3 regions of the Kineococcus sp. NBC_00420 genome follow, and region 2 is predicted to be linked to each of the others. Evidence: predicted binding sites of a transcription regulator. Region 2 holds the regulator's gene; each other region holds the start of a gene.
What was found. Region 2 encodes HrcA, which represses chaperone genes, less so after heat shock. Its sites were predicted from a motif close to GNTNGCACTCGGNNNNNCCGAGTGCNANC; they were not measured.
Positions count from the first base shown of each region.

Region 1: OG218_RS05285 (acetolactate synthase large subunit) is a predicted target of HrcA. The motif match lies at 1,972-2,000, and genes of this name have one in related genera.
Region 3: groL (chaperonin GroEL) is a predicted target of HrcA. The motif match lies at 5,076-5,104, and genes of this name have one in related genera.

Region 1 covers NZ_CP107930.1:1,069,348-1,079,163, forward strand. Annotated here, with positions in the region: gene OG218_RS05285 (acetolactate synthase large subunit) at 1-1,836, opposite strand; gene ilvN (acetolactate synthase small subunit) at 1-1, opposite strand, end outside; gene ilvD (dihydroxy-acid dehydratase) at 2,229-3,920, opposite strand; gene OG218_RS05295 (aldo/keto reductase) at 4,011-6,050, shown strand; gene OG218_RS05300 (LacI family DNA-binding transcriptional regulator) at 6,047-6,985, shown strand; gene OG218_RS05305 (hypothetical protein) at 7,019-7,195, opposite strand; gene OG218_RS05310 (ATP-binding cassette domain-containing protein) at 7,382-8,341, shown strand; gene OG218_RS05315 (ABC transporter permease) at 8,338-9,156, shown strand; gene OG218_RS05320 (BTAD domain-containing putative transcriptional regulator) at 9,179-9,816, opposite strand, start outside.
Region 2 covers NZ_CP107930.1:4,589,123-4,598,938, reverse strand. Annotated here, with positions in the region: gene OG218_RS22550 (N-acetylglutaminylglutamine amidotransferase) at 1-383, opposite strand, end outside; gene OG218_RS22545 (histidine triad nucleotide-binding protein) at 406-771, opposite strand; gene OG218_RS22540 (SigE family RNA polymerase sigma factor) at 971-1,489, shown strand; gene OG218_RS22535 (Gmad2 immunoglobulin-like domain-containing protein) at 1,486-2,637, shown strand; gene dnaJ (molecular chaperone DnaJ) at 2,692-3,813, opposite strand; gene hrcA (heat-inducible transcriptional repressor HrcA) at 3,857-4,909, opposite strand; gene OG218_RS22520 (DUF3097 domain-containing protein) at 5,021-5,887, shown strand; gene OG218_RS22515 (DUF4870 domain-containing protein) at 5,909-6,331, shown strand; gene OG218_RS22510 (LLM class F420-dependent oxidoreductase) at 6,357-7,397, opposite strand; gene OG218_RS22505 (EVE domain-containing protein) at 7,456-7,905, opposite strand; gene hemW (radical SAM family heme chaperone HemW) at 7,948-9,153, opposite strand; gene OG218_RS22495 (metal-sensitive transcriptional regulator) at 9,243-9,533, shown strand; gene OG218_RS22490 (heavy-metal-associated domain-containing protein) at 9,530-9,766, shown strand; gene OG218_RS22485 (heavy metal translocating P-type ATPase) at 9,804-9,816, shown strand, end outside.
Region 3 covers NZ_CP107930.1:4,282,836-4,292,651, forward strand. Annotated here, with positions in the region: gene OG218_RS21130 (NtaA/DmoA family FMN-dependent monooxygenase) at 1-38, opposite strand, end outside; gene add (adenosine deaminase) at 35-1,060, opposite strand; gene OG218_RS21140 (LysR family transcriptional regulator) at 1,127-2,041, shown strand; gene OG218_RS21145 (aldose epimerase family protein) at 2,069-3,130, opposite strand; gene OG218_RS21150 (uracil-DNA glycosylase) at 3,159-3,881, opposite strand; gene OG218_RS21155 (DUF3263 domain-containing protein) at 4,026-4,325, shown strand; gene OG218_RS21160 (cold-shock protein) at 4,770-4,973, shown strand; gene groL (chaperonin GroEL) at 5,284-6,912, shown strand; gene OG218_RS21170 (methyl-accepting chemotaxis protein) at 7,020-8,612, opposite strand; gene OG218_RS21175 (dihydrofolate reductase family protein) at 8,781-9,344, shown strand; gene OG218_RS21180 (D-arabinono-1,4-lactone oxidase) at 9,392-9,816, shown strand, end outside.

The sequences.
Region 1 (9,816 bases), 3.5 Mb from region 2:
TCAGGAGATCACCTTCTCGGGGCCGGACTCGTTGTCGCCCTCTTCCTCGCGGTCCCACTTGGGCGACACCCCGCGGGCGTACTGGATCGCGTCGTTGCTCACGCCGGCCTCGACCATCGGCCAGACCATGGCGTCGCGGTGCACGCGGAAGTCGATGACGACGGGCACGTCGTTGATCGCCATGGCCTTCTCGATGGTCGCGTCGACGTCCTCGGCCTTGTCGCAGCGCAACCCGACGCACCCGTAGGCCTCGGCGAGCTTGACGAAGTCGGGGACCGGCGCGGCGTGGGTGCCGTGGTGGTCACCGGAGTTCAGGTCGGTGTTGGAGTAGCGCTCGGAGTAGAAGAGCGTCTGCCACTGCCGGACCATGCCCAGGCTGGAGTTGTTGATGATGGCGACCTTCACGGGGATGCCGTTGAGGGTGCACGTCGCCAGTTCCTGGTTGGTCATCTGGAAGCAGCCGTCGCCGTCGATCGCCCACACCACGGTGTCCGGTTTGCCGACCTTGGCGCCCATGGCCGCGGGGACCGCGTAGCCCATGGTGCCCAGCCCGCCGGAGTTCAGCCACGTGCGCGGGTTCTCGTACTGGACGAACTGCGCCGACCACATCTGGTGCTGCCCGACCCCGGAGACGTAGATCGCCTCGGGACCGGCGATGGCCCCGATCCGGGCGATGACGTGCTGGGGGGCGAGGGTGCCGTCGTCGGACTCGGTGTAGCCCAGCGGGTACGTCGCCTTCCAGGACTGGGTGAGTTCGGTCCAGGCCGTGAGGTCGGCGCGCCCGTTCTCGAACTCGGCGGCCACGGCCGTGGTGAGCTCGGCGATGACGAGCCGGGCGTCGCCCACGATCGGGACGTCGACGGCGCGGTTCTTGCCGATCTCGGCCGGGTCGATGTCGGCGTGGATGACCTTGGCGTGCGGGGCGAAGCTCGGCAGGTCGCCGGTGACGCGGTCGTCGAAGCGCGCGCCGAGGGTGATGAGCAGGTCGGACTTCTGCAGCGCCGTCACGGCCGCGACCGTCCCGTGCATCCCGGGCATGCCCAGGTTGTTCGGGTGCGAGTCCGGCAGTGCACCGCGCGCCATCAGCGTCGTGACCGCCGGGATGCCGGTGAGGTCGGCCAGCGCGGCGAGCTCCGCGGAGGCGTCGGCCTTGATGACGCCACCGCCGACGTAGAGGACGGGGCGCTCGGCCGCGGCGATGAGCCGGGCGGCCTCACGGATCTGCTTGCCGTGCGGCCGCGTCACCGGGCGGTAGCCGGGCAGGTCGATCGTCTCGGGCCAGGCGAAGGACGTCGTCGCGGTCAGCGCGGACTTGGCGACGTCGACGAGGACGGGGCCGGGGCGGCCGGTGGCGGCGAGGTGGAAGGCCTCGGCGATGACGCGGGGGATGTCGGCCGGATCGGTCACCAGGTAGTTGTGCTTGGTGATCGGGATGGTGATGCCCGCGATGTCGGCTTCCTGGAACGCGTCGGTGCCGATGGCCTTGGCGGCGACCTGCCCGGTGATCGCGACCATCGGGACGGAATCCATGTTCGCGTCGGCGATCGGGGTGACGAGGTTGGTCGCCCCGGGACCGGAGGTCGCCATGCAGACGCCGACCTTGCCGGTGGCGACCGCGTACCCCTCGGCCGCGTGGCCGGCGCCCTGCTCGTGGCGGACCAGGATGTGCCGGACGTGCGGGGAGTCCATCAGCGGGTCGTAGGCGGGCAGGATCGCGCCCCCGGGCAGACCGAAGACGACCTCGACCCCTACCGCCTCGAGCGAACGGATGAGGCTCTGCGCGCCGGTGAGCTTGGCGACGGGGAGCTTCGGGTCCAGTGGCAGCTGCTCTGGCATCTCTGGTGTCCTCCTCGGGCGGTGCCGTTCACGGTCGTCGTTCAGTCCCGGACGCCCGGCAGATCGGTCCGCCGGACGCAAAAAGACCCCTCAGCCAGGGAAGGCGTGTGAGGGGTCGCGCGCTCGGCCGAACTGGTCAGCCGGCGCGCTGTCCGATGGCTACGAGGAACCGCATGTGCCGAAGGTAGCCCCTGCGTGGGGAGATGTCAGCCACGGGGTCACCGCGTCTCACATCGTGGACACGTGGTCCACGAGTTGGACGGTCTACCGGCTCGTGCGGTCGCGGCGGGGGGATCGTTGCCTCCACGGTGTCACTAGACGTCTTCGTGGAGGCAACGATCCCGCAGGACGTCACGGCGGAGGCAACGATCCCACCCGGCCGCGCCCCGAGGTCAGAGGCAGACGGCGCCGAGGGAGGCGGACTGGACCTGCTTGGCGTACTTCGCCAGCACCCCGCGCTTGAAGACGGGGGGCAGCGGCTCCCAGCCCTCGCGACGGGACTCGAGCTCCTCGTCGGAGACCAGGACCTCGAGGGTCTTGCCCGCGACGTCGAGGCGGATCCGGTCGCCGTCGCGCACGAAGGCGATGGGGCCGGCGTCGACGGCCTCGGGGGCCACGTGGCCGACGCAGAGGCCGGTGGTCCCGCCGGAGAAGCGGCCGTCGGTCATCAGCAGGACGTCCTTGCCGAGGCCGGCGCCCTTGATCGCGCCGGTGATGGCGAGCATCTCGCGCATCCCGGGGCCACCCTTGGGGCCTTCGTAGCGGATGACCACGACGTCGCCGGCCGAGATCGTGCCGTCCTCGAGCGCGTCCAGCGCCGCGCGTTCGCGTTCGAAGACGCGGGCGGTGCCCTCGAAGACGTCGGAGTCGAACCCGGCGCTCTTCACGACGGCACCGAGGGGGGCGAGGTTCCCCTTGAGGATGGTGATGCCGCCGGTCTTGTGGATCGGGTTGTCGAGGGCGCGGAGCACGACGCCGTCGACGTCGGGCGGGGCGATGTCGGCGAGGTTCTCGGCCATCGTCTTGCCCGTGACCGTGAGGCACTCACCGTGCAGCAGACCGGCGTCGAGCAGGGCACGCATGACGACGGGGATGCCGCCGATGCGGTCGACGTCGACCATGACGTGGCGGCCGAAGGGCTTGAGGTCGGCGAGGTGCGGGACCTTCGCCGCGACCCGGTCGAAGTCGTCCAGGGTCAGCTCGACCTCGGCCTCGTAGGCGATCGCGAGCAGGTGCAGGACGGCGTTGGTGGAACCGCCCAGGGCCATGACGACGGCGATGGCGTTCTCGAACGCCTCCTTGGTGAGGATCTGGCGCGCGGTGATCCCCTTCGAGAGCAGGTTCACGACGGCCTCGCCGGACTTGCGGGCGAACCCGTCGCGGCGACGGTCGGTGGCGGGCGGGGCGGCGCTGCCGGGCAGCGACATCCCGAGCGCCTCGGCCGCGGCGGCCATGGTGTTGGCGGTGTACATCCCGCCGCAGGCACCCTCACCCGGGCAGATCGCGCGTTCGATGGTGTCGACGTCCTCGCGCGACATCAGCCCGCGGGCGCACGCCCCGACGGCCTCGAAGGCGTCGATGAGGGTGACCTCGTGCTCGCTGCCGTCGGAGAGCTTCGCCCGGCCGGGCAGGATCGTCCCGGCGTAGAGGAAGACGCTCGCGAGGTCGAGGCGGGCGGCGGCCATCAGCATGCCGGGCAGCGACTTGTCGCAGCCGGCGAGCAGGACGGAGCCGTCGAGGCGCTCGGCGCTCATCACGGTCTCGACGGAGTCGGCGATGACCTCGCGCGAGACGAGGGAGTAGTGCATCCCCTCGTGCCCCATCGAGATGCCGTCGGAGACGGAGATCGTCCCGAACTCCAACGGGTAGCCCTGGGCGGCGTGCACGCCGTCCTTGACGGCCTTGGCCAGGCGGTCCAGGGGGAGGTTGCAGGGGGTGATCTCGTTCCAGCTCGAGGCCACCCCGATCTGGGGTTTGACCCAGTCGTCGTCACCCATCCCGACGGCGCGCAGCATCCCGCGCGAAGCGGTCGCCTCCAGGCCGTCGGTCACGGTGCGACTGCGGGGTTTGATGTCGACGGTCACGGGGTGAGTCTAGGCACGCGGCTCACGGTCCCCCGTTGACCCGCCCCCACCGGGATGGCTACCGTGGGCGACGTCGTGAACGTTCACGAGATGACCGTTCCCGATGCGACCGTCACCCCCCGGCTCGAAGGAGCGCCTCCCGTGTCGTCCACCTCCCCCACCCGCTGGGCCGTCGTCGGCCCGGGCAACATCGCCCGGCGCTTCGCCGGCCAGCTCCCCGCGGCGGGCCACGAACTCGTCGCCGTCGGTGCCTCCCCCACCGCGGCCGGCGCCGAGCGCGCCCGGGCCTTCGCGGCGGAGTTCAACCCGGACGCCTTCGTCGGCGACTACGACGCCGTGCTGGCCCGCGAGGACGTCGACGCCGTCTACGTCAGCACCGTGCACGTCACCCACGCGCAGCTCGCCCTGGCCGCGGTCCGCGCCGGCAAGCACGTGCTCTGCGAGAAGCCCCTCGCCCCCAACAACGGCCAGGTCATGGCGATCGTCGACACCGCCCGCGCCAGCGGCGTGCACTTCCTCGAGGCGTACATGTACGCCCACCACCCGCAGACGGCGAAGCTCCTCGACCTCGTGCGGTCCGGGGCGATCGGCACCGTCCAGCACGTCGACGCGAGCTTCGCCTTCGCGACCGGCGGGAAGACCGGGCGCCTCTACGACGCCGACCTCGCCGGCGGCGGGATCCTCGACGTCGGCGGCTACCCCGTCTCGGCCGCGCACCTCGTCGCGGGCGCAGCGCTCGGCCGGCCGGCGGCCGTCACCGGGTTCTCCGCCCAGGGCACCGTGGGCGAGACCGGCGTCGACGAGTGGGCCGTCGCCTCGATCACCTTCGCGGGTGGTGTCACCGCGTCCGTGCGCACGGGCGTCGCGCTCTCCGACCCCGAGACGATCACGGTGTACGGCTCCGGCGGGACGATCCACCTCCCCGACCCGTGGACGATCCGCGGCGAGACCCGCGTCGTCCTGACCCGGCCGGGCCAGGAGACCGAGACCTTCGAGTTCGACCCGGAACTGCCCGAGAACAAGGCCTACGCCCGCGAGGCGCAGGCCCTCGTCTCCGACGAGACCCCCGCGTTCACCCTCGACGACACCCTCGCGGTCTCGGCCGTGCTGAACCGCTGGCGGGACGCGATCGGGCTGCGCTACCCCTTCGAGACCGACACCGCGAACATCCCCACCGTCTCGGGTCTCCCGCTGCAGCGCCGCGAACCCACGGCCATGAAGTACGGGAAGGTCGAGGGACTGGAACGCCCCGTCTCCCGCCTCGTCATGGGGTGCGACAACCAGCCGGACCTCGCCCACGCGTCGGCCATCTTCGACGCGTTCGTGGAGGCCGGCGGGAACACCTTCGACACCGCGTGGCTCTACGGGATGGGCAAGTACGAGAAGCTGTTCGGCACGTGGCTGACCAACCGCGGCATCCGGTCCGAGGTCAACGTCATCGTCAAGGGCTGCCACACCCCGCACAACGACCCGGAGTCGCTGACCCGGCAGTTGTTCGAGTCCTTCGAGCGGCAGGGCCACGACCACGCCGACGTCTACATGATGCACCGGGACAACCTCGACATCCCCGTCGGTGAGTTCGTCGACGTCCTCGACGAGCACGCCAAGGCCGGTCGCATCAGCGCCTACGGCGGTTCGAACTGGTCGCCCGCCCGCGTCGACGAGGCGAACGCCTACGCCGCGGCGAACGGCAAGCAGCCGTTCACGGTGCTGTCCAACCACTTCGGCCTCGCCGAGGCCTACGACGTGCCGTGGGCCGGGTGCCTGCACGTCACCGACCCCGAGTCGAAGAAGTGGCTGACCGAGCGGAACATCGCCCTGCTGCCGTGGTCGTCGCAGGCCCGCGGGTTCTTCGCCCGCGCGGACGTGAACGACCGGAGCGACGCGGAACTCGTGCGCTGCTACTACAGCGACGCGAACTTCGAGCGCAAGGCCCGGGCCGAGAAGCTCGGCGCCGAACTCGGGGTCCCCGCGACGGCGATCGCGCTGGCCTTCGTCCTGGCGCAGTCGTTCCCGACGTTCGCCCTGTTCGGTCCCCGCACGATCGCCGAGGCCCGTTCCTCGATGACGGGCCTCGGGGTCGAGCTCGACGCGCAGCAGGTGGCCTGGCTGGACCTCCAGGAGGGGTGAGAACACCGGACACGACGCGGGCCACGACGATCGTCGACGTGGCCCGCGTCGCCGGGGTCTCTCGGCAGACGGTCACCCGTGCGCTGCACGACATGCCGGGGATCAACCCGGCCACCCGGCAACGGGTGCTCGACGCGGCCCGGGAACTGAACTACCACCCGTCCCGGTTCGGACGGGGTCTGGTGAAACCCGCGGCCCGCACCCTGGGCCTCCTCGTCGGCGACCTCACGAACCCCTACTACGGCGAACTCGCCTCCACGGTGCTGCGGCTCGCCGCCGACCGGGGCTGGAACGTCGTGATGGGTGAGCAGGGCAGCATCGCCGACCTCGCGGGCGGGGCGGACGCCGTCATCGGGTTCACCGGTCTGGCCATCGACACCCCCGTCACGGGAGCACCCAACCTGCCCGTGGTGGAGATCGACCCCCCGCGGTTCCACCCCCGCCACGGGCGGGTCGAGTTCGAACGCGCGACGGCCTCGGCGGAGGCCGTCGGGCACCTGCTGGCCCGCGGGACCCGGCGCCCCGTGGTGCTGGACCGTCTCGGCCCGCACGGACGCACCCGTCGCGGCGACGCGTTCGTCGCCGCGTTCCGCGCGGCCGGGGTGGAACCCGTCGTCGCCGACCGCCTGAGTCCCTGGACCGACCTGGCCGCCGGGGAACCCGACGCGGTGGTCGCCTTCAACGACCTCGACGGGTTCCGCGTCCTGCAGGAACTCCGCGTCGCGGGTCTCGACGTTCCCCGCGACGTGCGGGTCGTCGGGGTCGACGGGCTCGCCGTCGGGGAGTTCGTCACGCCCCGGTTGTCGACGCTGGTCATCGACCTCGCCGAGGTCGCGCACGCCGCGCTGGACCTCGTCGTGGAACTGTCGAGCAACGGACCGGGCGAAGCCGTCCGCGTCGTGCCGCACCGCTTCGTGGCGCGCGACTCCACCTGACCGCCCGTCAGCGCACCCGCGTCGCAGGTGGGGTCAGGCGCGCTGCAGGCCCAGCTTCTGCAGCGAGGCGCGGACGTCCGCGGCGCTCCAGCCGAGACGACCGTCGGACCAGGTGGGCTCGGGCAGGGCGCGACGGCCGACCATGGCGTGCAGGGCGGCGACGTCGACGTCGTACATGTGGCTGATCTGCATGAGCGTGAGCTTGTCCATCACCGTGCTGGATCTCCCCCGGCGCCTGCGGGTGGCCGGGCGGACCCCGGGTGACTCACGCAGGCAAACGTCCCGAGGTTAGCGGGTCCCGGCGGACACCCGCCACCACCGGTCCACGCCAGCTCGCACCAGGTCACGCCAGCCGCGTGCCAGCGCCGCGCCAGCGGAGCGGGCGACGGTACGACCATGAACTACGCCATCGAGGCCGACGGCCTGCGGAAACGATTCGGTGACACCCAGGCCCTCGACGGGGTCAGCCTGCGGGTGTCGGAGGGCAAGGTGCTCGGCGTCCTCGGCCCCAACGGGGCCGGCAAGACCACGGCCGTGCGCATCCTCGCCACCCTGCTGCGTCCCGACGACGGAGTGGCCCGCATCGGCGGGTTCGACGTCGTCCGCGACGCCGCCGCCGTCCGGCGCACCATCGGGCTCACCGGTCAGTACGCCTCGGTCGACGAGGACCTGACCGGTCTGCAGAACCTCAAGCTCATCGGAACCCTCCTCGACCTCTCCCGCCGCGACGCCCGCGCTCGCGCCGACGAACTGCTCGAGTGGTTCGACCTCACCGAGGCGGCCGGACGCCCCGCCGGCACGTACTCCGGCGGGATGCGCCGCCGCCTCGACCTCGCCGCCTCCCTCGTCGGCCGGCCGGCCGTGGTGTTCCTCGACGAACCCACCACCGGCCTCGACCCGGCGAAGCGCGACGCCATGTGGGACGTCGTCCGGACCCTGGTGCGGGACGGTTCGACGGTCCTGCTGACCACGCAGTACCTCGAGGAGGCCGACCAGCTCGCCGACGAGATCTCCGTCATCGACCACGGTCGCGTCATCGCCCACGACACCCCCCTCGGCTTGAAGCGGCAGGCCGGCAGCCGGACCCTGACCGTCACCCCGGCCGATCCCGCTGACGGCCCGGCGGTCGCCCACCTGCTCTCGGGTTTCTCGTCCGAGGAACCCACGTCGCTGCCGGGTGGTGGGTTCTCCGTACCCGTCCTCGACGAACGGGCCGTCCCCGCCACCGTCACCGGCCTCGCCGAGAGGGGCATCCCGGTCAGCGAACTCTCGCTGCACCTGCCGACCCTCGACGAGGTCTTCTCGACCCTCACCCAGAACACCCAGAACACCCGGAACAAGGAGGTGGCAGCATGAGCACCGTTCTCGAACGCCCCACCCGCACCGCCGTCCAGACGGTCTCCCCCAGCCCGTTCCGCGGTCTGCGCCACGCCGGCGCGCTCGCCGTCCGGAACCTCATCAAGACCGCCCGGACCCCCGAGGCACTGATCGACGTGACGATCCAGCCGATCATCTTCCTGCTCATGTTCACCTACATCTTCGGCGGTGCCCTCGGCGGCGGTGACCGGGGTTCCTACCTGCAGTACCTGCTGCCGGGCCTGCTCGCCCAGTCGATCTCGCTGGCCGGGGTCTCGTTGGGGCAGAACCTGAACAGCGACATCCAGAAGGGGGTCTTCGACCGGTTCCGGTCGTTGCCGATCTCGCGCTCGGCCCCGCTCGTGGGGGCCGTGCTGGCCGACGTGGTGCGCTACCTCATCCTCTTCGCGGTCATCATGAGCGCGAGCTACGTCATGGGTTTCCGGGTCCAGACCGGTCTCGTGCCCACGCTCGCCGCCCTCGGCGTCTCGATGCTGTTCGCCCTGTCGTTCGGCTGGATCTCGGTGTTCGTCGGCCTGGTGGTCCGGACCCCGGGCGCCGTGCAGGGTCTGATGTTCCTGCTCGTCATGCCGTTGAGCTTCGGCAGCAACGTGTTCGTGAACACCTCCACCATGCCGGGCTGGTTGCAGGACTTCGTGCACGTCAACCCCATCACCCACCTCGTGGGGGTGGTGCGCGGGTTGATGCTCGGCGGCCCCGTCGCCGGTGACCTCGCCTGGACCGGCGGCTGGATCGCCGTGTTCCTCGCGGTGTTCGTCCCGCTGGCCCTGCGGGCCTACAACCGTCGGGCCTGACGAACCCCCGGAACGCCGCGCGTCACTGCCCGAGCACCCCGAACCCCGCGGCGAGTTCCCGCAGGGCCGCGGAACGGTCCAGCGCCCGTCCACCCGCCACTGCCGACGCCACCGACGCCTCGTCGGTGGCGTCGCGCGCTCCGGCGAGGACCTCGAGCACCGACGGGTCGGTGGCGTCGTCGAACCCCCGCAGCGCCGCCGCGACCCCGAGCCACCGGGCCGCCCGGAGGGGGTCCGCGTCGGCGAGCGCCCAGTGGGCGGCCGACGTGGTCACCAGGGCGATGATCGGCATGTCCCGCGTCTGCAGCGCCGCCTCGAGCGCCACCACCAATCGTGCGCGGGCCTGCGCCAATTCCCCGGCGGCCGTGTGGACGCGGGAGATCGCCGCGGACAGCCCTGCCCGCTCGTGGCCGAAGGCGCCACCCAGCGGCCGCTGCGCGAGGACGGCCTCGTGCTCGACCGCGAGCCGGCGGGCGTCCTCGATCCGTCCCTCCCGGACCGCCGTGGCGACCTCGGAGAGGACCAGCCAGGTGCGGGTCGGGTCGGAACTGCCGGCCGTGAGGGCACGGGTGCGGGCGAGTTCGGCGGCCGCCTCCGCGGACCGCCCCTGACGCTGGTGGACCTCCGCCAACCGGGTCCGCACCAGGACCTCGTCGTCGG
Region 2 (9,816 bases):
TGGACGACGACGGCGAACATCCCGACGAGGTGGTCGACGACGTCGACGCCCCAGCGGTGGTACCCCTTGACGATGACCTCGGTGTCCGAGGTCGAGGTGAAGCGGTACCCGTACCCGATGAGTTCCTCGCGCAGCTGCGGGTAGTTGTAGATGCAGCCGTTGAAGACGGCGGCGAGACCGAGGTCGGGATCCTGCATCGGCTGGGCGCCGCAGGCAGAGAGGTCGATGATCGAGAGCCGGCGGTGCCCGAAGGCGACCCGCCCCTGGGCCCAGACGCCTTCACCGTCCGGGCCACGGGCCGCCATGGCCTGCGACATCCGCTGGACGGCCGCGACGTCCGCCGCCCGCCCGTCGAACCTGACTTCACCGCAGAGACCGCACATGACCGTCCATCCAACCCTCGGATCAGCCGGGGGGCCAGGTGAAGTCGCGGCCGCCGAGGACGTGGCCGTGCACGTGGAAGACCGACTGCCCCACCGCCGTCCCCGTGTTGAAGACCAGCCGGTACTCCCCGCCGCAGCGCTCGTCGGCGATCTGCTGGGCCACCGCCACGAGGCGGGCGAGGGTCTGCGGGGCCGCCGCGGCGAGCTCCGCGACGTTCTCGAAGCGCTCCCGCGGGATCACCAGGACGTGGACGGGAGCCTGCGGGGCAACGTCCTCGAAGGCGACGACGAGGTCGTCGGAGTGGACGATCGTCGCCGGGACCTCCCCCGCCACGATCTTGAGGAACAGGTCGTCGGGGGCGCGCTGCACGCGGGAGACCTCGGCCATGCCCCGCACGTTACCGGGCCGTCTCCGTGGGGGATCGTTGCCTCCCCGGTCCCACCAGACGTCACCGGGGAGGCAACGATCCCACCCGGCGGACGCGGCGTGCCCCCGACGAGTCCGCAAAAGATCTCCGGTTGGATGTCAACCGTGACCCTGCGTGACTCGTCTGTGCACTGTGATGGTGACGAAGGAGCGGGTGGTCGTGGTTGACGACCCGCGCTCGTGGACGGCCGACGAGGCGGTCAGTGCGCTCTACGCGGCGCACTGGCGGCGCTTCGTCGGGCTCGCGGCGTCCCTGATGGGCGAGACCGCGAGCGCCGAGGAGGTCGTCGCGGAGGCGTTCGTGACGTTGCACGGGCGCTGGAACCGGCTCGCGGACAAGGGGTCGGCGGTCGCCTACCTGCGCACGAGCGTCGTGAACGGGGCCCGTGACGTCGTGCGGCACCGGGTCGTCACCGACCGCAAGCGTCCCCTGCCGGACCCGGAGCCGGCGGGTCCGGAGGAGCAGGCCGTGCGGGCCGCGGAGCACCGGATGGTGCTCGGCGCGCTGGACGGGTTGCCGACCCGGCAACGGGAGGTCCTGGTGCTGCGGTACCAGGGCGAGATGTCCGAGGAGGACATCGCGGCCGCGCTCGGCATCAGCCGGGGCGCGGTCAAGACCCACGCGCACCGCGGGTTGTCCGCGTTGCGCACGGCCATGTCGAGCGAGGAGCAGCAGTGAACGAGGAGACCCCGCTGGGTCCGCTGCCGGATCCCGCCGGCCACGACGAACTCAGCCCCACCGCCAGGCAGCTGCAGGACGCCCTCGCCGCCCGTGCGGCCGGGGTGCAGCCGACCGACCGTCTCGAGGAGATCCACATGACCAGCCGAGCCAACCGTCGTCGTTCCCGCACCCGTGGCGGGCTGGTGGCGGCGGGGGTCGCGGCCGTCGTCGTCGTCGGTGGCGGCGCCTTCGCGCTGACCCAGCGCGGGGACGACAACGTGACGACGGTGGCCAGCACGGCGTCCTCGTCGACCTCGCCGTCCTCGTCGACCCCCTCCACCTCGTCGAGCACGCCGGCGGCGGACTCGACCCCGATGTCCTCGCAGCCCACCGGCTCGGGGGGCACCTCGGCGGCCACGTCGCTCACCTCGGCCCCGGCGACCTCCACGGCGGGCGGGACGGGGGGCACGCTGCCCACCGGTGCGACGTCGGTGCCGGTGTACTGGCTGGGCGGGCAGCCGGCGAAGCTGTACCGCGAGTACGTGAAGGCCGGGTCGGGCGCGAACGACGCGACGAACGCGTTGCGCGCCATGCTGTCCGGCTCCCCCACCGACCCGGACTACTCGAGCCCCTGGTCGAAGGACGCGACCGCGACGGTGAGCGAGTCGGGCGGCAAGCTCGTGGTGGACGTGGCGGCCTCCGCGGCGTCGGGCTCCACCGGTGACGCGACCCTGGCGTTGCAGCAGCTCGTCTACACGGTCACGGCGGCGGCGGGTGACGACCAGCCGGTCGAGCTGCGGGTCGGCGGCAAGGCGGGGCAGTCGGTGTTCGGGACGAGCGTCCCGGCGTCGCTGTCGCGGGCGCCGCAGGCCGACGTGCAGGCCCCGGCGTGGATCACCTCGGTGTCCCCGAGCGCCGGTTCGGTCACGGTGAAGGGGGTCGGGACAGGTTTCGAGGGGACGCTGCTCTACACGCTGACGAACGCCGCGGGCGCGGAGGTCGCTCGGGACTCCGTGCAGGCCGGCGCGAACGGCACCTTCGCGGAGTTCTCGTTCACGGCGGCGGTGCCGGCGGGGACCTACACCCTGTCGGTGTTCGCCCCCGACGAGTCCGACGGCGAGGGCTCGGGCCCCGTCGGCGACACGAAGACCGTCACCATCCCCTGACCCTCCTCCCGTTCCGTGATCTTGCTGGGTCTCCCAGCAAGATCACGGTGCGGGTCAGCGACCGGAGAAGCGGCCGCGCAGCTTGGAGAAGACGCCCTGGTGGGCGGGGCCGAGCTTGCCGGCCGGCCGGACCTCGCCACGCAGTTCGGCCAGGCGGCGGATCAGCTCCTCCTGCTCGTCGTCGAGGTCGCGGGGCGTCGTGACCTCCAGGGTGACGAGCAGGTCGCCGCGGCCCTGGGACCGCAGGTGCTCGGCGCCCTTCTGCCTGAGGGTGACGACCTCGCCGCCCTGGGTGCCGGGGCGGACCTCGACCTCCTCGTCACCGTCGAGGGTCTCCAGCGGGATGCTCGCGCCGAGCGCGGCCGCGGTCATCGGCACGTGCAGGGTGCAGAGGAGGTCGTCGCCGTTGCGGGTGAAGACCGGGTGCGGGCGTTCGTGGATCTCGACGTAGAGGTCACCGGGGGGACCGCCGGCGGTGCCGACCTCGCCCTGCGAGGCGAGCTGGATGCGGGTGCCCGTGTCGACGCCACCGGGGATGCGGATGGTCAGCGGGCGGCGGGCGCGGATGCGGCCCTCACCGGAGCACTCCAGGCACGGCGAGGGCAGCACGGTGCCGAAGCCGCGACAGGTGGGGCAGGGCGCGCTGGTCATGACCTGGCCGAGCAGCGAGCGGACGACGCGCTGCACCGAGCCCTGGCCGTGGCAGATGTCGCAGGTCTGGGGGCTGGTCCCCGGCTGGCAGCAGGAGCCCTGGCACGTGGTGCACAGCACGGCGGTGTCGACCTGGATGGAGCGTTCGCCGCCGAACGCCGCCTCGGCGAGGTCGACGTCGACGCGGATGAGCGCGTCCTGGCCGCGTTGGGTGCGGCTGGCGGGAGCTCCCGCCCGACCGCCCCCGCCGCCCTGGCCGAAGAACGCGTCCATGATGTCGGAGAAGCCGAACCCCTGGCCGAAGCCGGCTCCGCCGCCGCCGGGCATGGACCCGCCGCGGTCGTAGGAGGCGCGCTTGTCGGGGTTGGAGAGCGTCTCGTAGGCCTGCGAGACCTCCTTGAACTGCTCCCCCGCGTCGGGGTTCACGTCCGGGTGGAGCTTGCGCGCGAGCTTGCGGTAGGCGCGCTTGATCTCCTCCGCCGAGGCGTCGCGGGAGACGCCGAGGACGTCGTAGTAGTCGCTCACGAGGTCGTGGTTCTCCTGTCGGTCTTCATCACGGGGCCGAGCTTCACTGGGACAGGATGCGTGAGACGTAGCGTGACACCGCACGCACCGCTGCCATCGTCGTCGGGTAGTCCATGCGGGTCGGCCCGAGCACGCCGAGGCGGGCGACGACGGTGTCCGGGCCCGTGCCGTAACCACTGCCGTAGCCGCTGGTCACGACGGAGGTGCCGTCGAGACCGAGGTGCAGGTTCTCGGCGCCGATCCGCACGGTGAGACCGCCGCGGTCGGCGTCCTCGGTCAGCTCCTGGACGAGGCGCAGGAGGACGACGTGCTCCTCGAGGGCCTCCAGGACGCTGCCGAGGGAGGTGCTGAGGTCGGCGCCGGACTTCACGAGGTTCGCGGTCCCGGCGATGACGACGCGTTCCTCCAGCCCCGCGGTGAGGCAGTCGCCCAGGGCGACGGCGACCTCCGCGGCGACGGCGAGGTCGCCGGGCGGGGTCTGCTGGACGAGGTCGGTGAGGTCGTCGCGGGCGTCGCGCAGCCGTTTGCCGACGACCCCGGCGTTGACGCGAGTGCGCAGGGCGGCGAGCTGGAGGCCGAGGGACTCCGGGTCGGCGGCGGAGCGGACGTCGAGGACGCGCTGCTCGACGCGACCGGAGTCGGTGATGAGCACCAGCAGCGCGCTGCGCCCGCCGACGGGGACGAGCTCGACGTGGCGGACGGCGGCGCGCGAGAGCGAGGGGTACTGCACGACGGCGGCCTGGCGGGTGATCTGCGCCAGCAGCCGGACGGTGCGGTCGACGATGTCGTCGACGTCGTCGGCCCCTTCGAGGAAGGTCTGGATCGCCCGCTTCTCGGCCGGCGTCATGGGTTTCACGTTGGCGAGGCGGTCGACGAAGAGGCGGTAGCCCTTGTCCGTGGGGATGCGTCCGGCGCTGGTGTGGGGCTGGGTGATGTACCCCTCCTCCTCCAGCACGGCCATGTCGTTGCGGATGGTGGCCGGGGAGACGCCGAGCTGGTGACGCTCGACGAGCATCTTGGAGCCGACGGGTTCGTGGCTGGACACGTAGTCCTCGACGATGGCGCGGAGCACCGCGAGCCTGCGGTCGTCGCTCATCCCGTCCCCTCTCCCCACTGGCACTCGTGTCGTTCGAGTGCCAAGTCTAGGCCGTCACCGCACGGCCGCGCCTCCCCCGTCAGCCACACGCGTCTGGTTAGCGTTCCGCGCGTGACCCGTTACGAAGACCGGTACGGCGGCGACGTGCTGTCCTCCGACCCGCACGCCCGCACGAACCCGAAGCCCACGCACCGCGACGAACCCGCCGTGCACGGCCTGGTCGTGGAGGACGTGGAGACCGGCTGGGTCGGGGCCGTCGTCCGGGTGGAGAAGAGCGGTGGTGTCCACGTCGTCGTCCTCGAGGACGGTCGCGGGCGCACCCGGACCTTCCCGCTGGGCCCGGGGTTCTGGGTCGAGGGGCAGCCCGTGCGCCTCGTCGCCCCGAAGGCCGCGGCCCCCGTGCGGGACACCCGCACGGCCAGCGGTTCGGTGGCCGTGGCCGGGGTGGGCGCGCGGACGGCGCGCGCCTCGCGGATCCTCGTCGAGGGCCGGCACGACGCCGAGCTGGTCGAGAAGGTGTGGGGCGACGACCTGCGGATCGAGGGGGTCGTCGTCGAGATGCTCGACGGGGTCGACGACCTCGACGCCGCGATCCGCTCCTTCGCCCCGCAGCGCGGTCGGCGGATCGGGGTCCTGGTCGACCACCTGGTGCCGGGGTCGAAGGAGTCCCGGATCGTGGCGCAGGTGTCGAAGAGCCCGCACGTGCTGGTGCTGGGTCACCCCTTCATCGACGTCTGGCAGTCGGTGCGCCCGGAACGCCTGGGGTGGCAGCGGTGGCCGACGATCCCGCGCGGGCAGGACTGGAAGCACGGGATCCTCGCCGAGCTCGGCTGGCCGCACGCCACCCAGGCCGACGTCGCGCACGGCTGGAAGCGGATCCTCGGCACCGTCCGCAGCTTCGCCGACCTGGAGCCCGCGCTGCTCGGGCGGGTGGAGGAACTGGTGGACTTCGTGACGGCCGACCTGGACGACCGCTGAACGACGCGCCAGGATCGGAGGGTGAGCAACCCCCAGCACCCGCCGCCCCAGCAACCGCCGATGTACTCCCCCGCGCCGATGACGCCCGCGGACGAACGGATGTGGGGGATGTTCGGCCACCTCTCCGCGATCGCGGCGTCCCTGATCGGACTGCCCTTCCTCGGGCCGCTGATCGTCTTCCTGGTCTACAAGGACCGCAACGGGTTCGTCCGCGGGCACAGCGCCGAGGCGCTGAACATGACGATCTCGGTGATCGTCTACGAGATCGTCCTGTCGATCGTCTGCGGGCTCATCACCGCGGTGACCCTGGGGTTCGGCTCGCCGATCTTCGTCCTGCTCGGGGTACCGGGGATCGTGTTCCTGGTGTTCGCGATCCTCGCGGCCGTCGCGGCGAACAGCGGCCGGGTCTACCGCTACCCGCTGATCTTCCGCCTGGTGCGCTGACCCCTCCCGGTGCGCCGGGCGGGGTTCAGGCGATGGCGCGCAGGTCCGCGGTCCGGGCCTCGAGGTCGCCGGCGAGGGGGATGACCGACACGGTGGTCACCCCGGCGGCGGCGTAGTCCGCCAGCCGGTTCCGCACGTGCTGCGCGGAACCCACCAGGCAGGTCGCGTCCAGGAACCCCGCGGGGACGGCGGCGGCGGCCTCCCGGTGCCGTCCGGCCAGGAAGTGCTCCTGGACCTCGTCGACGGCGTCGGAGAAGCCGAGGCGGCGACCGAGGTCGGCGTAGAAGTTCTTCTCGCGCGACCCCATGCCCCCCAGGTACAGGGCGACGTAGCGACGGACGGGGAGTTCGGCCCGGGTCCGCTCCTCCCCCGTCGCGTCGGTGAGCAGCAGCGCGACGCTGGCCGTGACCTCGAAACCCTCGGCGGGCCGGGGGCGCAGGGCGAACCCGGAGCGCAACTGGTCGAACTGCGTGGAGGAACCCTCCGGCACGAGGAACAGCGGCAACCACCCGTCGGCGATCTCGCCGGCGAGGGCGACGTTGCGCGGGCCGACGGCGGCGAGGTGGATCGGGAGGTCGGGGCGGGGCGGGGGTTGCATGAGCTTCAGCGGGATCCCCGGGCCGCCGGGCAGCGGCAGCGTGAGGTGTTCCCCGGCGTACTCGGAGGTCTGACGCGCGAGCAACCGCCGCACGACGTCGACGTACTCGCGGGTGCGCCCCAAGGGTTTCGCGAACGGCTGGCCGTACCACCCCTCGGCCACCTGCGGACCCGAGACGCCGAGCCCCAGGCGGAACCGGCCCCCGGAGATCCCGTCGAGGGTCGAGGCGCTCATCGCGGTCATCGCGGGGGTGCGGGCCGGGATCTGCAGGACGGCCGAGCCGAGCCCGATCCGCGACGTCCCCGCGGCCAGCCAGCCCAGGACGCTGACCGCGTCGGTGCCGTAGGCCTCGGCGACCCAGGCCGAGGCGTAGCCGGCCTCCTCCGCCGCTCGCGCCAGCGACAGCGCCTGCGCCGCGGCGGGGCCGATCTCACCGGTGAGGTAGCCGAGGCTCAGTCCGAGGTCCACCCGCCCGACCCTAGACCTCGGTGCAGGACCGGCAGGGCCCGGTCAGGGCGCGGTCGGGTCACGCAGGTACCGCGCCGAGCACGAGTCCGGCGAGCAGGGCGAAGTCCTGCGGGTCCAGGGGCACGAGGCCACGACGCAACCGGTACCCCCAGTTCGCGGACGCGGTCAGCACCAGCCGGTCCCGGACCTCCTCGAGCGCGACCGGCTGCACGGGTTCGTAGTCGACGAGACGACGGAACGGCCGGAAGGAGCTCCCGGGCGCCATGACCTGCTCCGCCTGGAAGGTCTCGTCGTCCGCGACGACACCGAGCGCGGTGAACGCCCGGAGCGGGACCCTGCCGCCCATCTCCTCGGTCGGGGAGTAGTAGACGAAACCGTCACCGCGCCGGAACCGGTCCAGCCCGGAACGCTTGCCGTGCTGGACCTGCGCGAAACCCTGGCGGACACCGATCCGCACGTGGGCGGCACTGGCGACGCCGAGCCAGGCGCGTTCTGGGAGCTTCTCCATGCCGGGCAGTCTCACCGGAGAAGGTGACATCTCCTGTCAGGTTCAGGCCAGGAGCCGACGCACGACCGCGTCGGCCAGCAACCGGCCGCGGCGGGTCAGCGCGACCCGGCCGCCGGGGGCCGGCTCGAGGAGGCCGTCGAGGAGCAGCTGGGCGGTCTCCGTCCGCACCCCCCACCAGGCGGGGTCGAAACCCTCGGACAGCCGGGACCGCAGCAGCACGTCCTCGACGCGGCGGTCCTCGGCGGCCAGGACCTCGCGGGCGTGGGCCGGGGACTCCCCGGCGCCGATGCGGCCGGCGTAGGCCGTGGGGTGCTTGACGTTCCACCACCGCACGCCCCCGACGTGGCTGTGCGCTCCGGGGCCGATCCCCCACCAGTCGCCGCCGCGCCAGTAGGCGAGGTTGTGCCGGCAGGCGAAGCGGGGCTCACGCGCCCAGTTGCTGACCTCGTACCAGGAGAAGCCTGCGGCCGCGAGGGTGTCGTCGACGATCTCGTACTTGTCGGCCTCGTCGTCGTCGGAGGGTTCCGGGACCTCGCCGCGGCGCATCTGCCCGGCGAGCTTCGTCCCCTGCTCGACGATGAGGGCGTAGGCCGAGACGTGGTCGGGTTCGCAGGACAGCGCCGCGTCGAGGCTGACGCGCAGGTCGTCCAGCGACTCCCCCGGCGTGCCGTAGATGAGGTCGAGGCTGACCTCCAGCCCCGCCTCCCGGGCCCAGCGCACGGCGAGCGGCACGCGGGCCGGGTCGTGGGTCCGTTCCAGCACGGCGAGGACGTGCGGGACGGCGGACTGCATCCCGAAGGACACCCGGGTGAAACCCGCCGCGGCGAGGCGCTGCAGGCCCTCGGGGGTGACGGAGTCCGGGTTCGCCTCGGTGGTCACCTCGGCGCCGGGCGCGATGCCGAGTTCGTCGCGGACGGCGCCCAGCATCAGCTCGAGGTCGGCGGCCGGGAGCAGCGTCGGGGTCCCGCCGCCGAAGAAGACGGTCTCGGCGGGCCGGACGGCGTCCCCGAGCACGCGGGCGGCGAGGTGGACCTCCTGCGCGGCGGTCGCGGCGTACGCGGCCTGCGAGCCACCACCGCCGAGCTCGGTGGCGGTGTAGGTGTTGAAGTCGCAGTAGCCGCAGCGCACCGAGCAGAACGGGACGTGCAGGTAGACGCCGAAGGTGCGGTCCGCCGCGCCGCGCAGGGCGTCGGGGGGCAGCGACCCGTCGGTCGGGACGGACTCGCCGTCGGGGAGGGTGCTCGGCACGCCCCCAGTGTCACCCCGCCGCCGCCGCTTCGTCTTACCCCTAGGGGGTAGGGGTTGCAGGAGGAACCCCAGGGGGGTATCAAGGAGTCATGGAGAACGCAGTCGGGTACGCCGGCGAGAAGGACGAGGTCCTGAAGCGCCTGCGCCGGATCGAGGGCCAGGTCCGTGGCCTGCAACGCATGGTCGAGGAGGACGTCTACTGCATCGACGTCCTGACGCAGGTCTCGGCGGCGACGAAGGCCCTGCAGGCCGTCGCGCTGTCGCTGCTCGACGACCACCTCGGGCACTGCGTCGCGCAGGCGGTCGCCGAGGGTGGTCCGGTCGCGGACGCCAAGATCAAGGAAGCCAGCGCAGCCATCGCGCGGTTGGTGAAGTCATGAGTGACGTCGGGAGTGAGGCGACGATGAACGAGTTCGACGTGTCCGGCATGACGTGCGAGCACTGCGTGCGGGCGGTGACCGAGGAGGTCTCGGCCCTGCCCGGTGTCACCGACGTCCGCATCACCCTCGTGCCCGGCGGGAACTCCACCGTGCACGTGACGAGCACCTCCCCCCTCGACCGGGCCGCGGTCACCGCCGCCGTGGACGAGGCGGGGTACGAGCTGGCGGAGTGACCCGGTGAGCGATCGGGTCGAACTGCTCATCGGCGGCATGACGTGCGCGT
Region 3 (9,816 bases), 310 kb from region 2:
TCGAAGGCGCTCAGCAACAGGTGGTGCGGTTCCCTCACGCGGGGACGCCCGCCGGGCTGCGCTCCAGCCAGTCGAGGAGACCCGCGCCGAGGCGGTGCCGGGTCGCCGGGCTCATGCCCTCGATCCGCAGACCGTGCCCGGCCAGGGCCGCGAGGTCGGTGTCGCTCAGCTTCCACACCTCGCGCGCCACGGCGTACTGGTGGCTGACGCCACGACCGAACCAGAGCTGGTCGTCGGCGTTGAGGGTGATCCCCACGCCCGCGGCGTGCAGGAGCGGGGCGGGGTGCGCGGCGAGCGTGGGGACGATGCCGAGCGCCACGTTGGAGACGGGGGCGACGTCGAGCACGATGCCCTCGTCGGCGAGGCGGCGCACGAAGGCCGGGTTCTCGACCGAGCGGACGCCGTGGGAGATGCGGGTGGCGCCCAGGACGTCGATCGCCTCCGCGACGCACTCCCAGCCGCCCGTCTGCCCGGCGTGCGCGACGACCGGCAGGCCCGCTGCCCGGGCCGTCGCGGCCGCCCCGGTGAAGCGCTGCAGGCCCGAGGGTTCCTCGAACCCGGCCGTCCCGAACGCGGTCACCCCGCGGCCGGCGAACTCGGCGGCGACCGCGGCGAGCTCGGCGGCGATCGGCTCGTCCTGGTCGGTGTTCAGCGTCAGGATCGAGCCGACCTCGACGCTGTGCTCCCGTCCGGCCTCGCCGAGGGCGTCGACGACGACCCGGGTCACCTCGCGCAGGCTCCCGAGCCGGGGGGCGTAGAGCTGGGGTTCGATCGCGGGTTCGAGGTAGACCACGCCCTCGGCCGCCTCCTGGGCGACGAGCGCGCGGCACAGGCCGGCCAGGTCGTCGAGGTCCGCCACCAGGGCGGGCACCCGGCCGTAGGCCTCGAAGAACGCCCAGACGTCGGACCAGCCCTCCCCGGTGGCGGCGGGACCGCCCCGCACGGGCAGCTCGAGCGGGACGCCACGGCGGCGGGCGAGGGCCAGCACGGCCTCGCGCGGGTAGGACCCGTCGAGGTGGGCGTGCACGTGCACCTTGGGCAGGGCGGTCAGGGAACGCACCCTGCTCAACGTAGGCGCGAACGTGCCACGTGTCGCACAAGCGTTCCTTCTGAGAGCATCCATCCCGTGGATCAGCGTGGTGCAGGACGCAGCGGCGGCGAGCTCGACGTGCGCTCGTTGCGCTACCTGCTCGCCGTGTCCCGGGAGCGCAGCTTCACCGAAGCGGCTGTCTCGCTGCAGGTCTCCCAGCCCGCGCTGAGTCAGGCGATCGCGCGCACGGAGCAGCTCGTCGGGGGCCGGCTGGTGCTCCGCGACGCGCGGGGCGTGGCCCGCGAGGGGTCCGCGCTGACTCCCGCCGGGCAGGCGCTGGTCGCCGACGCGACGCGGATCACCGAACTCCTGGACCGGGCGCTGGTGCGCGCGCGGCGCATCGCGGAGGAGGGCGAACGCGAACGGCTGGCCGTCGGCATCGGCACCTCGACCCCGCGCTGGGTCTCGACCCGGCTGGTGCAGGCCTCCCAGGAGAGCCCGGACCTCGACGTCGTGCTGCGCCACGTCCCCTGGGGGCAGGAGGTCGCGAGCCTCGCCGACGGCCGGGTCGACGTGGTCTTCCTCAACGCCGGCCCGGACGAGGTGCTGGACGCGCGGGTGCGCGCGGTGCACGTCGCCGACACCCAGCGGGTGGCGGTGTTCGCGGCCGGGCACCGGCTGGCCGGCGAGACCTCGATCGACATCGCCGACCTCGACGACGAGCCCATCGTCGACGCGGGCTACGACCGGGAGGTGTGGCTCGTCGAGCCCCGCCCCTCCGGCGCGGTCCCCCGGGTCGTGGGTCCGCCCGCCCAGAACGTCGAGGAGATGCTCGCCCTCGTCGCCTCCGGACGGGCGATGGCCATCACCGCGGAGGTCGTCGCCGCCGGCCACCGCTCCGACGACATCGCCTTCGTGCCGTTGCGGGGGCTGGACCCGCTGCGCCTCGTGCTGCTGGCGCTCGTCGACGACGAACGACCGGCGGTGGCGGACCTGCTGGCCTCGTTCTAGGGGGCCACCGGTCCGCGACGGCGGTGCTCACACGGAGAAGGAGTACTCCGTGGTCGTCGTGAACTCCGCACCCGGGCGCAGCACGGAATCCCCGAGCAGCGGCTGGTTCACCGCGTCGGGCAGCAACTGCGTCTCCAGGCAGAGGGCGTCGCCCTGCCGCACGGGCCGGCCCTCGATCGTCCGCCACGCGCCGGTCAGGAAGTTCCCCGTGTAGAACTGCAGGCCCGGCAGGTCGGTGCGGACCTCGAGCGAACGTCCGCTGCGCGGGCCGGAGACGGTGGCCACCGGCCGCAGGGAACCGGGGCCGTCCAGCACCATGCAGTGGTCGTAGCCGCCGGCGGTGAGGAGCTGCTCGTCCGCATCGCGGAGGTGCTCGCCGATGCGGGTCGGGGTGGAGAAGTCGAACGGGGTGCCCTCGACGGGGGCGAGTTCACCGGTCGGGACGAGGTTCGCGTCGATCGGCAGGTAGCGCGACGCGGACAGCCGCACGACGTGGTCCTCGACCGGGCCCGCGCCGTCGAGGGCGAAGTAGGCGTGGTTCGTGAGGTTCACCGGGGTGGCGGCGTCCGCGGTCGCGACGTAGTCCAGGCGCAACGACACCGAACCGCCCTCCTCCCGCAGGGAGTAGGTGACGCAGGCGTCCAGCGCCCCCGGGAAACCCATGTCGCCGTCGTTGCTGCGCAACGACATCCGCACCCCGGGAACCCCGTCCACGGAGACCTCGGTGGCGGTCCAGACGCGCTGGTCGAAACCCTCGGAACCCCCGTGCAGAGCGTTCGTGCCGTCGTTGACGGGGACCGCGAAGGACACCCCGTCCACCCGGAAGCGTCCGCCGGCGATGCGGTTCGCGACGCGTCCGACGACGGCACCGGGGTAGCCGTCGGCGGCCTCGTAGGCCGCGACGTCGGGCAGGGCGACGACGACGTCGCCGATCCGGCCGGAGGCGTCGGGGACGCGGACCTGCTGCAGGGTCGCGCCGCGGGTCAGGACGGCGGCGCTCGCCCCGGAGGGCAGGCGCAGTTCCCACCGCTCGACGGGTTCCCCGCGTCGCGTCCGGCCGAAGGGGGTGCTGTGCAACGTCGCGGTCATGCCGCGATCCTGCCGCACGCCCCGGGGTTCAGGTCAGCCGCCAGTCGATCCCGTCGCCCCCCTCGGCCCGCAGGAGTTCGTCGACGCGGCTGAACGGAGCGGAACCGAAGAACCCCCGCGAGGCCGACAACGGGCTGGGGTGCACCCCGGTGACGACCGGCACCCCGCCCAGCAGGGGAGCGACCGTCTGCGCGTCGCGACCCCAGAGCAGGGCCACGAGCGGTCCGCCCCGCGCGGCCAGGGCCCGGACGGCCGCGTCGGTGACGGCCTGCCAGCCGAGCTTGCGGTGCGACCCGGACTCGCCCGCGCGCACCGTCAGCACCCGGTTCAGCAACAGGACCCCGGCCCGCGACCAGGAGGAGAGGTCGCCGTGCCCGGGCGCCTGCACGCCGGTGTCGGTGAGGAGTTCCTTGTGGATGTTGACCAGGCTGCGCGGCAGGGGCCGGACGTCCGGCTCGACGGCGAAGCTCAGCCCGATCGGGTGTCCGGGGGTGGGGTAGGGGTCCTGCCCGACCAGGAGCACCCGGACGCCGTCGAAGGGCTGCCGGAACGCCCGCAGCACGTTCTCGGGGGCGGGCAGCCACGGCGCGGGTTCGGCGGCCAGCGCGGTGGAGAGCCGCACCAGGTCGTCGCGCACCCCCGCCAGGGCGCGGGCCCAGCCCGGGTCGAGGTCGTCGAGGCCGAGTCCGGCCGGATCGTCGTCCGTGCGCGGGAAGCAAGGGGCGGGTGGGGGCGCTGCGGCGGGAGTCACGCACGGGACGGTACCGAGCCCGGACGCGCCCGCCGAGGTGAACGACACGGGTGTGATGCCCTCTTAGACTCCTGCCCGGCCCCCGGTTCCGGAGGCCGCGGTGAGAGGGGTCATGACGTGGAGCGGAACGACGCATCGGCGCGCATCGAGCGAGACGTCCCGTCCCTCGAGGAGCAGCCCGGGGGGCTGCCCGACGGGCTGAGTCGCCGCGACGCCGAGATCCTGGCCTTCGAGCGGCAGTGGTGGAAGTACGCCGGCGCCAAGGAACAGGCCGTCCGCGAGCTCTTCGACCTCTCGCCCACGCGCTACTACCAGCTGCTCAACGCCCTCATCGACTCCCCGGCCGCCCTCGCCCACGACCCGATGCTGGTCAAGCGGCTGCGCCGGATGCGCACCAGCCGTCAGCGCGCCCGTTCGGCCCGCCGTCTCGGCGTGCAGCCCTGAGCGCTCGTCGCGGGCGCTCGCCCCACCTGCTCGCCCGACGCGGGGCCCACCGGACCCGTCGGGGACCGGTCGGTGTCGCCGTGCTCGTCCTGGTCTGGTTGCTGGTCGCGGCCCTCGTCGTCGGCGGTCTCGCGGTCGCGGTCCGGTCCGTGGCCGGTCCGCTGCTGGACGTCGCCGGCCGGGTGCTCTGAGCGACGCCTCTCGGGTGTCTGCCGCGGTGAGGACGACGTGACCGTTTCGTGAAGACGAGGTTCCTCGAACCCTGTCCCACCAGCCCCTCCCCGCACTAATCTGAGCCCCGGTCGATCAGTTCGACGGACACGTCCTCTCGGGGGGCGCACGTCGGGCGTCGCCCTCGGCTCTCGTCGCCGCGGGCAGCGTGAGACCCGGCTCCGGTGCCCGCCGGCGCCGTTCTTCCGCTCGCTGCACCACCAGGAGAAGGCAATGGCTCAGGGCACCGTGAAGTGGTTCAACTCCGAGAAGGGCTTCGGCTTCATCACCGTCGACGACGGTGGGGCGGACGTGTTCGTCCACTACTCCGCGATCGTGGCCGACGGCTACCGCTCCCTCGAGGAGGGTCAGCGCGTCGAGTTCGAGGTCGGGCAGGGCCAGAAGGGCCCCCAGGCCGAGAGCGTCCGCGCCGTCTGACCCGGCGCGGCGCCCCCCGGCGTGACCGTGCCCGGCCCCCGGTCCTCCCGGAGGCCGGGCACCAGCCCGCCCGCACTCGCGCACCGTCCGAGGCCTCCGGGGGTTTGCACTCGGGGGGTGAGAGTGCCAACATTGGCGTTGGCACTCTCGAGTCGAGAGTGACAACTGCACTCGACCCGGGAGCGAAGCTCCCTGGCCGGTCCGGTGAGGTCGACAGGCGCTGGGGGACGTGACCCCGGTTCAGGTCGGCCGTCCGTCGCGGGCACCCGACCGACCGCCCACCGCCCGTCTTCTGGGAGGAACACCAGGCATGAGCAAGATCATCGCCTTCGACGAAGAGGCCCGTCGTGGTCTCGAGCGCGGGATGAACCAGCTCGCCGACGCGGTCAAGGTGACGCTCGGCCCCAAGGGCCGCAACGTCGTCCTTGAGAAGAAGTGGGGCGCCCCCACGATCACCAACGACGGTGTCAGCATCGCCAAGGAGATCGAGCTCGAGGACCCGTACGAGAAGATCGGCGCCGAGCTCGTCAAGGAAGTCGCCAAGAAGACGGACGACGTGGCCGGCGACGGCACCACGACGGCGACCGTCCTCGCCCAGGCGCTCGTCCGCGAGGGTCTGCGCAACGTGGCTGCGGGTGCGAACCCGATGGGCCTCAAGCGCGGCATCGAGAAGGCTGTCGAGGCTGTCACCGAGCAGCTCGTCGCCGCCGCCAAGGAAGTCACCACCAAGGAGCAGATCGCGGCCACGGCCGGGATCTCCGCCGGTGACGCCTCGATCGGCGAGCTCATCGCCGAGGCGCTCGACAAGGTCGGCAAGGAAGGCGTCATCACCGTCGAGGAGAGCAACACCTTCGGGCTCGAGCTCGAGCTCACCGAGGGCATGCGCTTCGACAAGGGCTACATCTCGCCCTACTTCGTCACCGACGCGGAGCGTCAGGAGACCGAGCTCGAGGACCCCTACATCCTCATCCTCAACTCCAAGATCTCCACCGTGAAGGACCTGCTCCCGCTGCTGGAGAAGGTCATGCAGTCGGGCAAGCCGCTCGTGATCGTGGCCGAGGACGTCGAGGGCGAAGCCCTCGCGACCCTGGTCGTGAACAAGATCCGCGGCACCTTCAAGTCCGTCGCCGTCAAGGCCCCGGGCTTCGGCGACCGCCGCAAGGCCATGCTCGGCGACATCGCCATCCTCACCGGTGGCCAGGTCATCTCCGAGGAGGTCGGCCTCAAGCTCGACACCGCTGACCTCGACCTGCTGGGCCGCGCCCGCAAGGTCGTCGTCACCAAGGACGAGACCACCATCGTCGAAGGTGCCGGCGACGCCGACGCCATCGCCGGTCGCGTGGGCCAGATCCGCGCCGAGATCGACCGCAGCGACTCCGACTACGACCGCGAGAAGCTCCAGGAGCGTCTCGCCAAGCTGGCCGGCGGCGTGGCCGTCATCAAGGCCGGCGCGGCGACCGAGGTCGAGCTCAAGGAACGCAAGCACCGCATCGAGGACGCCGTCCGCAACGCGAAGGCTGCCGTCGAAGAGGGCATCGTCGCCGGTGGTGGCGTCGCCCTCATCCAGGCCGGTGTGCTGGCCTTCGAGAAGCTCGAGCTCGTCGGCGACGAGGCGACCGGGGCGAACATCGTCAAGGTCGCGATCGAGGCTCCGCTGAAGCAGATCGCCATCAACGCCGGCCTCGAGGGCGGCGTCGTGGCGGAGAAGGTCCGCAACCTGCCCACCGGACACGGCCTCAACGCCGCGACCGGCGAGTACGTGGACCTGCTCGACGCGGGCATCAACGACCCGGTGAAGGTCACGCGCTCCGCGCTGCAGAACGCCGCCTCCATCGCGGCGCTCTTCCTCACCACCGAAGCCGTCATCGCCGACAAGCCGGAGAAGGCCTCTGCGGCCCCGGCCGGTGGCGACGGCGGCATGGGCGGCATGGACTTCTGAGTCCAGCCACTCCGTAGCACCTGCACCACCCGCGAGGGCGGTCTCCCGATCAGGGAGGCCGCCCTCGTGGCGTTGTCGGACCCGTCCGTCACCCGGGTCGGGCGGGATCAGACGCGGGGAAGGGTGAAGGAGCCGACGAGCTCGTTGAGCTCGACGGCGGCGCGCGAGACCTCCCCCGCGGTGGTGGCCGTGTGGGTCGCCCCCGCCGTGGTCTGATCCGCCGCAGCGGCGATGCCGGAGATGTTCAACGCGATCTCCTGACTCCCCGAGGAGACCTCGGTGACGTTGCGCACCATCTCCGACGTCGTCGCCGACTGCTCCTCCACCGCCGCGGCGATGGTGGCCTGCAACCCGTCGATGCGGGCGATGACCTCACTGATGCCGCCGATGGCGAACGCGGCCTCGGTCGCGTCAGCCTGGGTGGCCGCCACCCGGGTGGTGATGGACTCGGTGGCCCGAGCGGTCTGCTGGGCCAGTTCCTTCACCTCCCCGGCGACGACGGCGAAGCCCTTGCCCATCTCCCCCGCGCGGGCGGCTTCGATGGTGGCGTTCAGCGCCAGGAGGTTCGTCTGCTCGGCGATGGAGGTGATGAGCTTGACGACGTCGCCGATCTCGCGGGAGGAGGCGGAGAGGCGGTCCAGGATCTCCGAGGCCTGCGACGCGCTGGACACGGCGTCGGCGGAGACCGAGGAGGCCTCGGCGGTGGAGGTGGCGATCTCGCGGATCGCGGCGGTCATCTCCTCCCCGGCGGCGGCGACGGTGCCGATGTTGGCGGAGATCTCTTCGGTGGCGGCGGAGACGACCTGGGTCTGGGTGGCGGATTCCTCGGCGCCGGAGGAGAGCTGGGTGGCGACGGTGGTGAGTTCCTCGCTGGAGGCGGCGAGGGTCGCGGCGTTGCCGGCGATGCGGCGCATCGTCTCGGTGAGCCGGTCCATGGTCACGTCGAGGGCCCCGGACAGTTGGCCGACCTCGTCCTTGGCGCTGTAGCCCACCCGCTGGTCCAGGCGGCCCTGCGCCAGGCCCCGCACGACGGTGAGGGCGCGGCCCAGGGGGCCGGCGATGGAGCGGGCCACGACGACGGCGACGACCGCGGCGAGGACGAGGGCGAGGACGCCCACGGCCACGAGGAGGACCACGGCGGTGCGGTAGCTCTGGGCTCCGCGCTGCGCGGTGGCCGTGGCGTTGTCCGTCTCCGCCTTCTGGATGCGGTCCAGGATGGTGTAGATCCCCCGCGCGAGGGGGACGCTCGCCGCGTCACGTTCGGCGATGAAGCCCGCCTGGTCGTTCGCCTTCGCCAGAGCGATGAGCTTCTCCCGTCCGGTGCGGTAGGTGGCGAGGTCGGCGGCGAAGGACTCCCGGTCGGCGACGGTCGAGACCGGGTCGGTGGCCAGGTAGACCTTCCACGCCGCGTCGAGCTGGGCGTCGTCGGCGCTGACCGCCTGCAGCGCGGCGGAGGTCGCCGACGCGTCGCTGGCCAGGGCGGAGGAGGCCAGGTCGGCGCGGGACTGGGCGAAGGCGTACTTGACCGTCCCGATGTTCTGGACTCCGGGGACGACCACGTCGGACATCGCCGTCACCGTGTCCTGCGAGGAGTGCAGGCGGGAGATGCCCAGGGCCGCCACGGCGGCCAGCAGCAGGCAGACGATGCCGAAGCCGACGAACAGCTTCGACGCGATGTTCAGATCGCGCAGCTTTCCCATGAGTGGTCCTCGTTCCCGTCGGAGCCGACGCCAGGAAGAGCCGACCGGGTGAACATCGGTCGTCGGCGGTCGCCGCTGTAGGGGAGCAGAGGAGCCGTGGGGGTCGATGACTTCCGGAGCGGCGTGCGGTCAGATGGGCAGAACCGCAGGACGCGACCCAGGAGAACCATGCGCACCCTCATCATCACCGCCTTCACCTCCCTCGACAGCGTCGTGGAGGCCCCGGGCGGCGAGCCCGGCTACCGCAACGCCGGCTGGACGTTCCAGGACATCGCCTTCGACCCGGCGGCCTACGAGATCAAGGGTCGCGAGACGGGGGAGACCACCGCGCTGCTGCTGGGCCGCACCAGCTACGAGGCCTTCGCCCCGGTCTGGCCGACGATGGACGACTTCGCCGCCTACAACGCCATGCCGCGCTACGTCGTCTCCACGACGCTGGAGCACGACGACGCGCGGTGGCCCGCCACGATCCTGCGCTCGGTCGACGACGTCGCGGCGCTGAAGGAGACCGAGGGCGGGCCGATCGCCGTGCACGGCAGCGCCACCCTGGGGGCCTCCCTGGCCGACGCGGGCCTCGTCGACCGCTACCACCTGCTCGTCTTCCCCGTCCTGCTCGGCGCCGGGAAGCGGTTGTTCAGCACCACCGACAAGGACAGGCAGCTGCTCACCGTCCGCGAGTCGCAGACCTACCCCAACGGCATCACGAAGCTGGTCTACGACGTCGTCCGGTGACGCCCGGTGACGTGAGCAGCCGGGGTTCCATCGATTACCGTCTTCCCGTGAGCACCTCGACGACGACGTCGTCCACCACCGCCCCCGGGGTCAACTGGGCCCGCAACTACGCCTACAGCGCGGGCACCCTGCACCGCCCGACCTCCCTCGACGAGCTGCGCGCCGTGGTCGCGTCGACCGGGCGCGTGCGGGCCGTGGGGACGCGGCACTGCTTCAACGACATCGCGGACTCCCCGGGCGACATGGTCACCCTGGAGGACCTCCCGACCGAGGTCGAGGTCGACTCCGCCGCGGGCAGCGCCCGGGTCAGCGCCGCCACCAGCTACGGCGTGCTCGCCCAACGGTTGCAGGACTCCGGGGTCGCGCTGGCGACGATGGCCTCGTTGCCGCACATCAGCGTCGCCGGGGGTGTCTCCACGGCGACTCACGGCTCGGGTGACGGCACGCAGAACCTCGCCGGCGCGGTCCGCGC